3 regions of the Enterobacter sp. HK169 genome follow, and region 2 is predicted to be linked to each of the others. Evidence: predicted binding sites of a transcription regulator. Region 2 holds the regulator's gene; each other region holds the start of a gene.

Region 1 (3,281 bases), 1.0 Mb from region 2:
CCGAATTTCTGGATGCTCGGCCATGAGGAGAAAATCAGAGACACGATAATGCCGCCCAGCAGCAATAGCACAATCAGCGCAGCCAGTTTCACCAGCGCGCTGAAAATCATGTCACCTTTTTTACCCGGAGGGTTAAATGCAGGCTTGGTTGCAGCCATAAATTACTCTTCTGTTTGAGACGTTTTTACGAATATGCCCGGTGGCGCTGACGCTTACCGGGCCTACAGCTTAAACCGTAGGGCGGGTAAGCATAGCGCCACCCGCCATCTTCGTTAAATATATCCTGTTAGTACAGCGCTTTACCGCTGCTGTCTTTCACGTTGGTTTTCCATGCAGCGCGAATCTGCTCAACCACGTTGTCCGGCAGGGTAGCGTAATCCAGGGCGTTAGCCTGTTTGCCGCCGTTTTTGTACGCCCAGTCGAAGAACTTCAGCACTTCGGCGCCCTGCTCAGGTTTCTTCTGCTCTTTGTGAACCAGGATGAAGGTGGTAGAGGTGATTGGCCATGCACCTTCGCCTTTCTGGTTAGTCAGATCCTGCGCGAAGGATTTGCTCCAGTCAGCGCCTTTCGCCGCGTTAGCAAAGTTCTCTTCGGTCGGGCTAACCGGTTTGCCGTCGGCTGAAACCAGTTTGGTGTAGGACAGGTTGTTCTGCTTAGCGTACGCATACTCTACGTAACCAATTGAGCCAGGCAGACGCTGTACGAACGCGGCGATACCGTCGTTACCTTTACCGCCCAGACCGGTTGGCCAGTTAACGGTAGAGCCGGAGCCGACTTTAGATTTCCACTCTTCGTTCACTTTTGCCAGGTAGCTGGTGAACACGAAAGAGGTACCGGAACCATCCGCGCGGCGAACCACGGCGATGTTCTGAGAAGGCAGCTTCAGGCCTGGGTTGAGTTTAGCGATCGCTTCGTCATCCCATTTTTTGATTTTGCCCAGGTAGATGTCACCCAGCGTTTTGCCGTCCAGCACCAGCTCACCCGACTTCACGCCCGGCAGGTTGATGGCCAGAACCACACCGCCGATCACGGTAGGGAACTGGAACAGGCCTTCCTGAGCCAGCTTGTCATCAGACAGCGGAGCGTCTGATGCGCCGAAATCAACAGTGTTCGCGGTAATTTGTTTAACGCCACCGGAGGAGCCGATACCCTGATAGTTAACCTTGTTACCGGTTTCTTTCTGGTAGGTATCCGCCCATTTGGCATACACCGGCGCAGGGAAGGTTGCACCAGCGCCAGTCAGGCTTGCTTCTGCAAATACAGAGAACGCGCTCAGAGATAAGGTCGCGGCGACAACAGTTGCGACAGTGGTACGCATAACTTTCATAATGTCTCCTGCAAGATTTTCGTAAATCGTTGTTTAGTGGCTACGATGAGCAAAATAGGACAAACAGGTGACAGATAAATGTACGAATTATGACAGTTTTATGACAACGAAAATTTCACTTAAAAACAAGCAAAATAAAGCTTATTTTTCATCGCGTTAGCCGCTTTTATGACAAGGCGTTTTCAGAAATATTTTCTTTATGTGACACTGAAAAAAGTAGCTGAAGATGACAAATTGTCATTATTAAAAACGAGAAAGGATTGATTAAAAACAAGCCGGGCAGGATAAAAAAGCTCCACCCGAAGGTGGAGCCTGAAGGGATTATTCTACGGTAACCGATTTCGCCAGGTTACGCGGCTGGTCAACGTCGGTACCTTTGATTAGCGCAACGTGATAGGCCAGCAGCTGCAGCGGAACGGTGTAGAAGATTGGTGCAATCACCTCTTCCACATGCGGCATCTCGATGATATGCATGTTGTCGTTGCTGACAAAACCGGCATCTTTGTCGGCGAAGACGTACAGAACACCGCCGCGGGCGCGCACTTCTTCGATGTTAGACTTCAGTTTTTCCAGCAGTTCGTTGTTTGGTGCCACAACGATGACCGGCATATCCGCGTCAATCAGCGCCAGCGGGCCGTGCTTCAGCTCGCCAGCCGCATAGGCTTCAGCGTGAATGTAGGAGATCTCTTTCAGCTTCAGCGCGCCTTCCAGCGCAATCGGATACTGATCGCCACGACCCAGGAACAGGGCGTGATGTTTGTCAGAGAAATCTTCCGCCAGCGCTTCAATGCGTTTGTCCTGAGACAGCATCTGCTCAATACGGCTCGGCAGCGCCTGCAGGCCGTGAACGATGTCGTGCTCAACGGACGCATCTTCACCTTTCAGACGCGCAAGCTTCGCCACCAGCATCAGCAGAACGGTCAGCTGAGTGGTAAACGCTTTGGTGGAGGCCACACCGATTTCTGTGCCCGCTTTGGTCATCAGCGCCAGATCGGACTCACGCACCAGCGATGAGCCAGGGACGTTACAGATAGCCAGCGAGCCCAGGTAACCCAGCTCTTTAGACAGACGCAGAGCTGCCAGCGTATCCGCCGTTTCGCCGGACTGGGAAAGGGTGATCATCAGGCTGTTACGACGCACCGCGGATTTGCGATAGCGGAATTCAGACGCGATTTCCACATCGCACGGCACGCCCGCCAGGGATTCAAACCAGTAGCGAGAAACCATACCGGAGTTGTAGGAGGTGCCGCAGGCCACGATCTGAATATGCTCGACCTTGCCGAGCAGTTCGTTCGCGTTTGCGCCCAGCTCGCTCAGATCCACTTCACCGTGGCTGATGCGCCCGGTCAGCGTGTTTTTGATGGCGTTTGGCTGCTCGTAAATCTCTTTCTGCATGTAGTGACGGTAAGCGCCTTTGTCGCCCGCGTCGTACTGCAGATTCGATTCGATCTCCTGACGTTTCACCTGCTCGCCTTTGGTATCGAAGACGGTCACGCTGCGACGGGTCACTTCCGCGATATCACCCTCTTCGAGGAAGATAAAGCGACGGGTAACCGGCAGGAGCGCCAGCTGGTCAGAAGCGATGAAGTTTTCGCCCATGCCCAGACCGATAACCATCGGGCTACCGGAACGCGCGGCCAGCAATGTGGACGGATCGCGGGAATCCATGATCACCGTACCGTACGCACCGCGCAGCTGAGGGATAGCACGCAGCACCGCATCACGCAGTGTACCGCCCTGCTCCAGCTCCCAGTGCACCAGGTGAGCAATCACTTCGGTGTCAGTTTCAGAGACGAAGGTGTAGCCGCGCGCTTTAAGTTCTTCGCGCAGCGGTTCGTGGTTTTCGATAATGCCGTTGTGCACGACCACGATGTGTTCAGACACATGCGGGTGCGCGTTACCTTCAGACGGTTCGCCGTGCGTCGCCCAGCGGGTGTGCGCAATACCGGTACCA
Region 2 (3,281 bases):
GATCCCCGGCCCGTTGTCTTCCACGCTAAACTCAGCCCCCGTTGGGGCATGGTGCCAGCGCACCACGATATTCGTCCCCTCCGGCGTATGATTCACCGCGTTATACACCAGGTTGGAAATGGCGCTCCGCAGTTCATCTTCGCTGCCCAGCACCTTCAGCGTATTGTCGACCTCAAAAGTCAGGTGATGCTTTTTGTGGCTTAACGTCTGCGCTTCACGCTCAACGACCCGCAGCATCATCGGCACATCAATGGTGTCATTTAGCGCGAGCGACGGCGCCGCTTCAATCTTCGAGAGCGTCAGCAGCTGCTTCACCAGCCCTTCCATCCGGTGCGTTTGCTCGCGCATGGTGTGCAGCGCTTTTTCACGCGGCGCGCCTTCAAGCGTTTGCTCCTGCATCATCTCCAGGTATCCCTGAAGCACGGTCAGCGGTGTACGCAGTTCGTGACTGACGTTGGCGAAGAAGTTGCGACGCGCCCCTTCCAGCTGGTGCATCTGGGTGACATCGCGCGCCACCATCAGCCACTGTTTATCGCTGTAGGGCATCACGCGGATTTCCAGATGGCGACCATTATTGAGCTTCAGATTATGCGGGCGGGTAAAATCACGCTTTTTCAGATACAGCGTAAATTCGGGATAACGCAGAAGGTTGAGGATATTCTGACCATTATCATCGGGCCAGCGCAGGCCCAGCAGCTGTTGCGCAAGGCCGTTACACCAGAAGATCGTCCCTTCTTCGGTCGTCAGAATAACGGCATCCGGCAGCGACTCTGCACCGCTGCGAAAACGCTTAATCAGGCTTCCCAGCTCGCGGCGACGCTTTTTATTACGCATCTGCATCTGATGCAGACCGTACAGCAGCGGCTCCCAGCTGCCGCTTCCCGGCGGCGGCGTCATACTTCGGTCAACCCACAGCCACCAGGAGAGGCGCAGCAGGTTCCAGAAATGCCAGATCAGCAGCCCGGTGACCGACGCCAGCAGAAACCACGGCAGGTGTCCAAGAAAGGCCCCCAGAAGGAAGGCCGGAATACAGCATAAGATCAGTTCAAAGACGAGCCTTTTCCATGACAGACGTTCCAGCACGCGTCACACTCCTGTCATTGTTCAGAAACGGGTAGAAAAACGATAACCCGTGCCGCGGACCGTCTGCACCATGCGATCGTGGCCGCTCAGTTCCAGTGCTTTTCGCAGGCGGCGAATATGTACGTCAACCGTCCGGTCTTCGACATACACGTTAGTTCCCCAGACGTTATTCAGCAACTGCTCGCGGCTGTAAACGCGTTCCGGGTGGGTCATAAAGAAGTGCAGGAGTTTAAATTCGGTAGGCCCCATGTCGAGGGGATTCTCACCGGTCATGACGCGGTGTGAGGTGGGGTCAAGGCTCAGCCCCTGCATCTCAATCACCTCTTCCACCGCCATCGGCGAAATACGGCGCATCACGGCTTTAATGCGGGCAACCAGCTCTTTTGGAGAGAACGGTTTAGTAATGTAATCGTCCGCGCCGGTCTCCAGACCGCGCACGCGATCCTCTTCTTCTCCGCGCGCCGTGAGCATCACAACCGGGATGTCGCGGGTCAGCGCTTCACGCTTCAGGTGTTTGATAAACTGCAGTCCGGAGCCGCCGGGCAACATCCAGTCCAGCAGAATCAGATCGGGCCAGGGTTCATTCAGCTGGTTCACTGCGCTGTCATAATCTTCCGCTTCAACCGGCTGGAAGCCGTTTTGCTCGAGCACGAAGCACACCATTTCACGAATTGGAGCTTCATCTTCTACGACCAGAATACGTCTCGCCATACTTTGCCCTGTCTTATCTTATTTAAGTTACAAGTTTGTAATTCGGCGCCATTATGCGTCAGATTTATGACAGATTTATGAAAAACAGTACCACGATAACGGGCAAACCGTTGTTTTATTACAGCGGTTATTTTCCCGTCTCTGAACGTTTATAATCCTGCTTTCTCTTTTTTGCCACGGATCAGCTATGCGCATACTTCACACCTCGGACTGGCATCTGGGTCAAAATTTTTACAGCAAAAGCCGTGCGGCTGAACATGAAGCCTTCCTGAACTGGCTGCTGAAAACGGCCCGGACGCACGAGGTGGACGCGATTATTGTGGCGGGTGACATCTTTGATACCGGCTCGCCCCCCAGCTATGCGCGTGAACTGTACAACCGCTTCGTGGTGAATTTGCAGCAAACCGGCTGTCATCTGGTGATTGTCGCCGGCAACCATGATTCCGTCGCGACGCTCAATGAATCTCGTGACATCCTGGCATTTCTCAATACCACCGTCGTCGCCAGCGCCGGGCACGCCCCGCAGATCCTGAAAAAACGCGACGGCACGCCGGGGGCGGTGCTGTGCCCCATTCCGTTTTTGCGTCCGCGGGACATCGTGCAAAGCCAGGCGGGGCTGTCGGGTGCGGAAAAGCAGCAGCATCTCCTGCAGGCCATCACCGATTATTATCACCAGCAGCACGCCGATGCCTGCGCCCTGCGCGGCGACCAGCCGATTCCGGTGATTGCGACCGGGCATCTCACCACCGTCGGGGCCAGTAAAAGTGACGCCGTACGTGACATCTATATCGGCACGCTGGATGCCTTTCCGGCGCAGAACTTCCCGCCAGCCGACTACATTGCGCTCGGACATATTCACCGGGCGCAGATCGTCGGCGGCAGCGAGCACATCCGCTACTGCGGCTCGCCAATTTCGCTCAGCTTTGACGAAACGGGCAAGGCCAAATCCGTCCATCTGGTGAGCTTTTCCGACGGAAAACTTCACGCCGTCGAGACGCTGGAGGTCCCGGTCACCCAGCCGCTGGCGGTGCTGAGGGGCGATCTTGCCGCCATTACCGCCCAGCTTGAGCAGTGGCGCGGAACAGCGCTTAACCCGCCCGTCTGGCTGGATATCGAAATCACCACCGACGACTACCTGCACGATATGCAGCGTAAAATACAGGCGCTGACGGAAGATTTACCCGTCGAAGTCTTACTGGTACGCCGCAGCCGCGAGCAGCGCGAGAAAATTCTGTTAAGCGCTCAACGTGAAACGCTCAGTGAGCTTCGGGTTGAAGAGGTGTTTGAACGCAGGCTCTCGCAGGAGGAAATTGACGACGCGAAGCGCGCAAGACTCAGCGAACTGTTCAGCCATACCCTGCATGCGCTCAATGATGAGGAAGAAAACGCATGAAAATTTTGAGCCTGCGCCTGAAAAATCTCAACTCCCTCAAGGGCGAGTGGAAAATTGACTTTACCGCGGAGCCGTTTGCCAGCAACGGGCTGTT
Region 3 (3,281 bases), 1.7 Mb from region 2:
TTGCTGATCGAGCAGCGCTTCCAGCAGTTCAATCTGCTCGTTAGTACGGGAACTGGCGCGGTTCACGAAAAACCAAATGACCAGGCCCACAAGCAGAACAACCAAAGAAATCATCAGGGATGCCATATTCAGCAGCCCTGAATTCAGTAACTCACCCATTTCACCACCTCAATAAAAACGTCTATTTTACCACTGGCGCGAAGGAAGGAAATCACCTTGAGAAAAAATGCGTATTACCACGGAATAAACTTATTGATTGCGCAAACGCCGCTAAAAAACTGTACATCCTGATCGCACATCACGTTGATCGTCTGCGTCCATAACACCACGCACGCTATCAGCACGATAATCAGAATTACCCAGCGTATTTTTTTCACTCCACACTCCGTCTAAAAACCTGATGTAACGAGGTTATCACGCTTATCTTAAACAAGGACTAACTGTACCGCCATCGCGCTTTTTTTCAGAATCCTGCACTTGTTTCATCGTGTAAACCGTTTACGCTAGCTTTATGATAACAACGACAAAAGAGGTTAATGATGCGCTTCATCATTCGAACAATTATTGCGCTGGCCATCGTCTGGATTGGCCTTCTGCTCACGGGTTACGGTGTGCTCGTGGGAAGCACCGAGAACGCAGCCGGGTTAGGGATTCAATGTAAATATTTAACAGCACAGGGCGCGAGCACTGCGCAATATTTGCATACTGACAGCGGGATCGTTGGCTTGACCCACTGTCCGGTCCTGCGTAAGACATCCGTCGTGATTGATAATGGCTAATCGGCCGGTGAAATGACTGGCAAAAAAAACGCCGCAACAGATGCGGCGTTTTTTTATACGAGCAGAGGTTAAAACGGGTAGTCGTGGTAACCCATCTGTTCAGAAATCTTACGTGCGGCAGTGTGCAGAATAGCCACATATTCATGCAGGCGCTCTTCGGAGAAGCGTAAGGTCGGGAAGGAGATACTCAAGCCCGCGATCACAACCCCAAAGCGGTCAAATACCGGAACGCCGATGCAGCGCAGCCCTTCTTCCTGCTCCTCGTTATCTTCGCCATACCCCTGTTCGCGTACGCGATCGAGCACCGTTAACAGCGCGTCCGTGCTGGTAATGGTTCGTGAGGTACTTTGCTTGTATTCCACGCCTTCGAGGATCTGCTTCACTTCTTCACGATCGCGCCACGCCAGCAGAACCTTACCAATCGCGGTGCTGTAGAGCGGGTTGCGACGACCAATGCGCGAATACATGCGCAAATTGTACATGGAGTCGATTTTATGGATGTACACAATGCTGTCTTCATCCAACGCGCCGAGATGGATGGTCTCTTTGGTCAGGCGAGAGATTTCACGCATCTGAATATCAGCGCTGCGGATCAGGTCAACATTTTGTAGCGCACGGGCGCCCAGCTCAAACAGCTTCAGCGTCAGAGAGTATTTTTCAGATTCGCCTTCCTGGGCTACGTAGCCCAGCGACTTCATGGTTTGCAAAAAGCGATATACGGTGCTTTTAGACATCATCACGCGCTGCGACAACTCTGTAATACCTATTTCACGCTCTTCCCCCAGCGCCTGTAAGATACCAAACACCTTCAGCACGGAAGAAACAGAATCTGGCTGTTTATCCAAATCCGCAATAGCCATTTACCACCTCATAGAGAGTGTTTTATAAAAATCAGAACCGGTTTTTATTATAAGTTCCCGTCATGTCACCTGCAATCAATCCGCGTTTACTTCGTTACAAATCTGCGACATATCGCGGCTGTAACAATGCTAAAATAGTTACCCTGAGAATAATTTCACGCTGAGCTTTTTTAATCCTAATGGAAAAGACCCTTTCCGATGGCCTGCCTTTACCCCAGCGGTATGGCGCTATAGCGACCATCATTATTGGTATCTCAATGGCCGTCCTTGACGGCGCAATCGCGAACGTTGCCCTGCCAACCATCGCCAGCGACCTGCACGCCTCTCCCGCCAGTTCGATATGGATCGTTAACGCCTATCAGATTGCGATTGTGGTTTCCCTGCTCTCGTTCTCTTTCCTGGGCGATATGTTCGGTTACCGTCGGGTGTATCAATGCGGTCTGGTGGTTTTCACCTTCACGTCGTTGTTATGCGCACTTTCAGATTCACTGCATACCCTGACGCTTGCCCGCATTGCGCAGGGTTTTGGCGGCGCGGCGCTCATGAGCGTAAATACGGCGTTAATCCGCTTAATTTATCCTCAGCGTCATCTGGGGCGCGGCATGGGGATTAACTCGTTCATCGTGGCCGTCTCTTCAGCCGCCGGGCCAACCATAGCGGCGGCGATCCTTTCCGTTGCGTCATGGCAATGGCTGTTTGCTATTAACGTGCCGCTGGGCATTGTCGCTATATTCTTTGCCCTGCGCTTTCTTCCCGCTAACGGTCCCAAAAGCACCATGCCGCGCTTCGATGTGGCGAGTGCGGTGATGAATGCCCTGACCTTTGGCCTGCTGATTACGGCGCTGAGCGGCTTTGCGCAGGGACAGTCCCTGATGCTTACCGGCGCGGAGCTCATCGCCCTGCTGGCGATCGGCTTCTTCTTTGTTCGCCGCCAGCTCACTCTCCCCGTGCCTTTGCTGCCGGTCGATCTGCTGCGTATTCCCCTCTTTTCCCTCTCCATTTGCACGTCCGTCTGCTCGTTCTGCGCCCAGATGCTGGCTCTGGTTTCTCTGCCCTTCTTTCTGCAGAGCGCGATCGGCCGTTCAGAAGTGGAGACCGGCCTGCTGTTAACCCCCTGGCCGCTGGCGACCATGGTGATGGCGCCGCTGGCAGGTTACTTAATTGAACGCGTCCATGCCGGTTTATTGGGAGCGTTGGGGCTGGCGGTGATGGCGACAGGCCTTTTCGCGCTGGCTCTGCTACCGTCCTCGCCAACCGATCTGGACATAATATGGCGCATGATCCTGTGCGGCGCAGGGTTTGGCCTGTTCCAGTCCCCTAACAATCACACCATTATCACCTCCGCGCCGCGCCATCGCAGCGGTGGTGCCAGCGGCATGCTGGGGACCGCGCGCCTTCTGGGACAAAGCAGCGGCGCAGCGCTGGTCGCCCTGATGTTTAACCTCGCCGGACAAAACGGCAACCACGTTGCGCTTCTCACCGCGGGAGCCCTTGCTTCCCTCGCGGCGGTCGTCAGCGGCCTGCGGGTGACCCAGCCCAAAGTTCAGGCATAAAAAAAGCCGGGCGGAGTGTTCTCCTGCCCGGCTTATTAGGGTTCTTAGCGTTACTTCAGGTATTCCCCACTGCGCAGCGCTTCGATACG

Evidence for each region. The regulator PhoB, encoded in region 2, activates phosphate uptake and scavenging genes when phosphate is short. The targets are predictions, from matches to a motif close to CTGTCATAAAACTGNCNNAT.
Region 1: a site for PhoB is predicted at 1,415-1,434, ahead of pstS (phosphate ABC transporter substrate-binding protein PstS). Genes of this name have one in related genera too.
Region 3: a site for PhoB is predicted at 1,731-1,750, ahead of kdgR (DNA-binding transcriptional regulator KdgR). Genes of this name have one in related genera too.

What each region holds. Positions count from the first base shown of each region.
Region 1 covers NZ_CP017087.1:2,926,795-2,930,075, reverse strand. The annotation lists gene pstC (phosphate ABC transporter permease PstC) at 1-158, opposite strand, end outside; gene pstS (phosphate ABC transporter substrate-binding protein PstS) at 287-1,327, opposite strand; gene glmS (glutamine--fructose-6-phosphate transaminase (isomerizing)) at 1,649-3,281, opposite strand, start outside.
Region 2 covers NZ_CP017087.1:3,932,065-3,935,345, reverse strand. The annotation lists gene phoR (phosphate regulon sensor histidine kinase PhoR) at 1-1,083, opposite strand, end outside; gene phoB (phosphate response regulator transcription factor PhoB) at 1,105-1,794, opposite strand; gene sbcD (exonuclease subunit SbcD) at 1,982-3,187, shown strand; gene sbcC (exonuclease subunit SbcC) at 3,184-3,281, shown strand, end outside.
Region 3 covers NZ_CP017087.1:1,116,024-1,119,304, forward strand. The annotation lists gene EnteroDNA1_RS05390 (YebO family protein) at 1-159, opposite strand, end outside; gene mgrB (PhoP/PhoQ regulator MgrB) at 234-377, opposite strand; gene EnteroDNA1_RS05400 (YobH family protein) at 540-779, shown strand; gene kdgR (DNA-binding transcriptional regulator KdgR) at 848-1,639, opposite strand; gene EnteroDNA1_RS05410 (MFS transporter) at 1,819-3,192, shown strand; gene htpX (protease HtpX) at 3,243-3,281, opposite strand, start outside.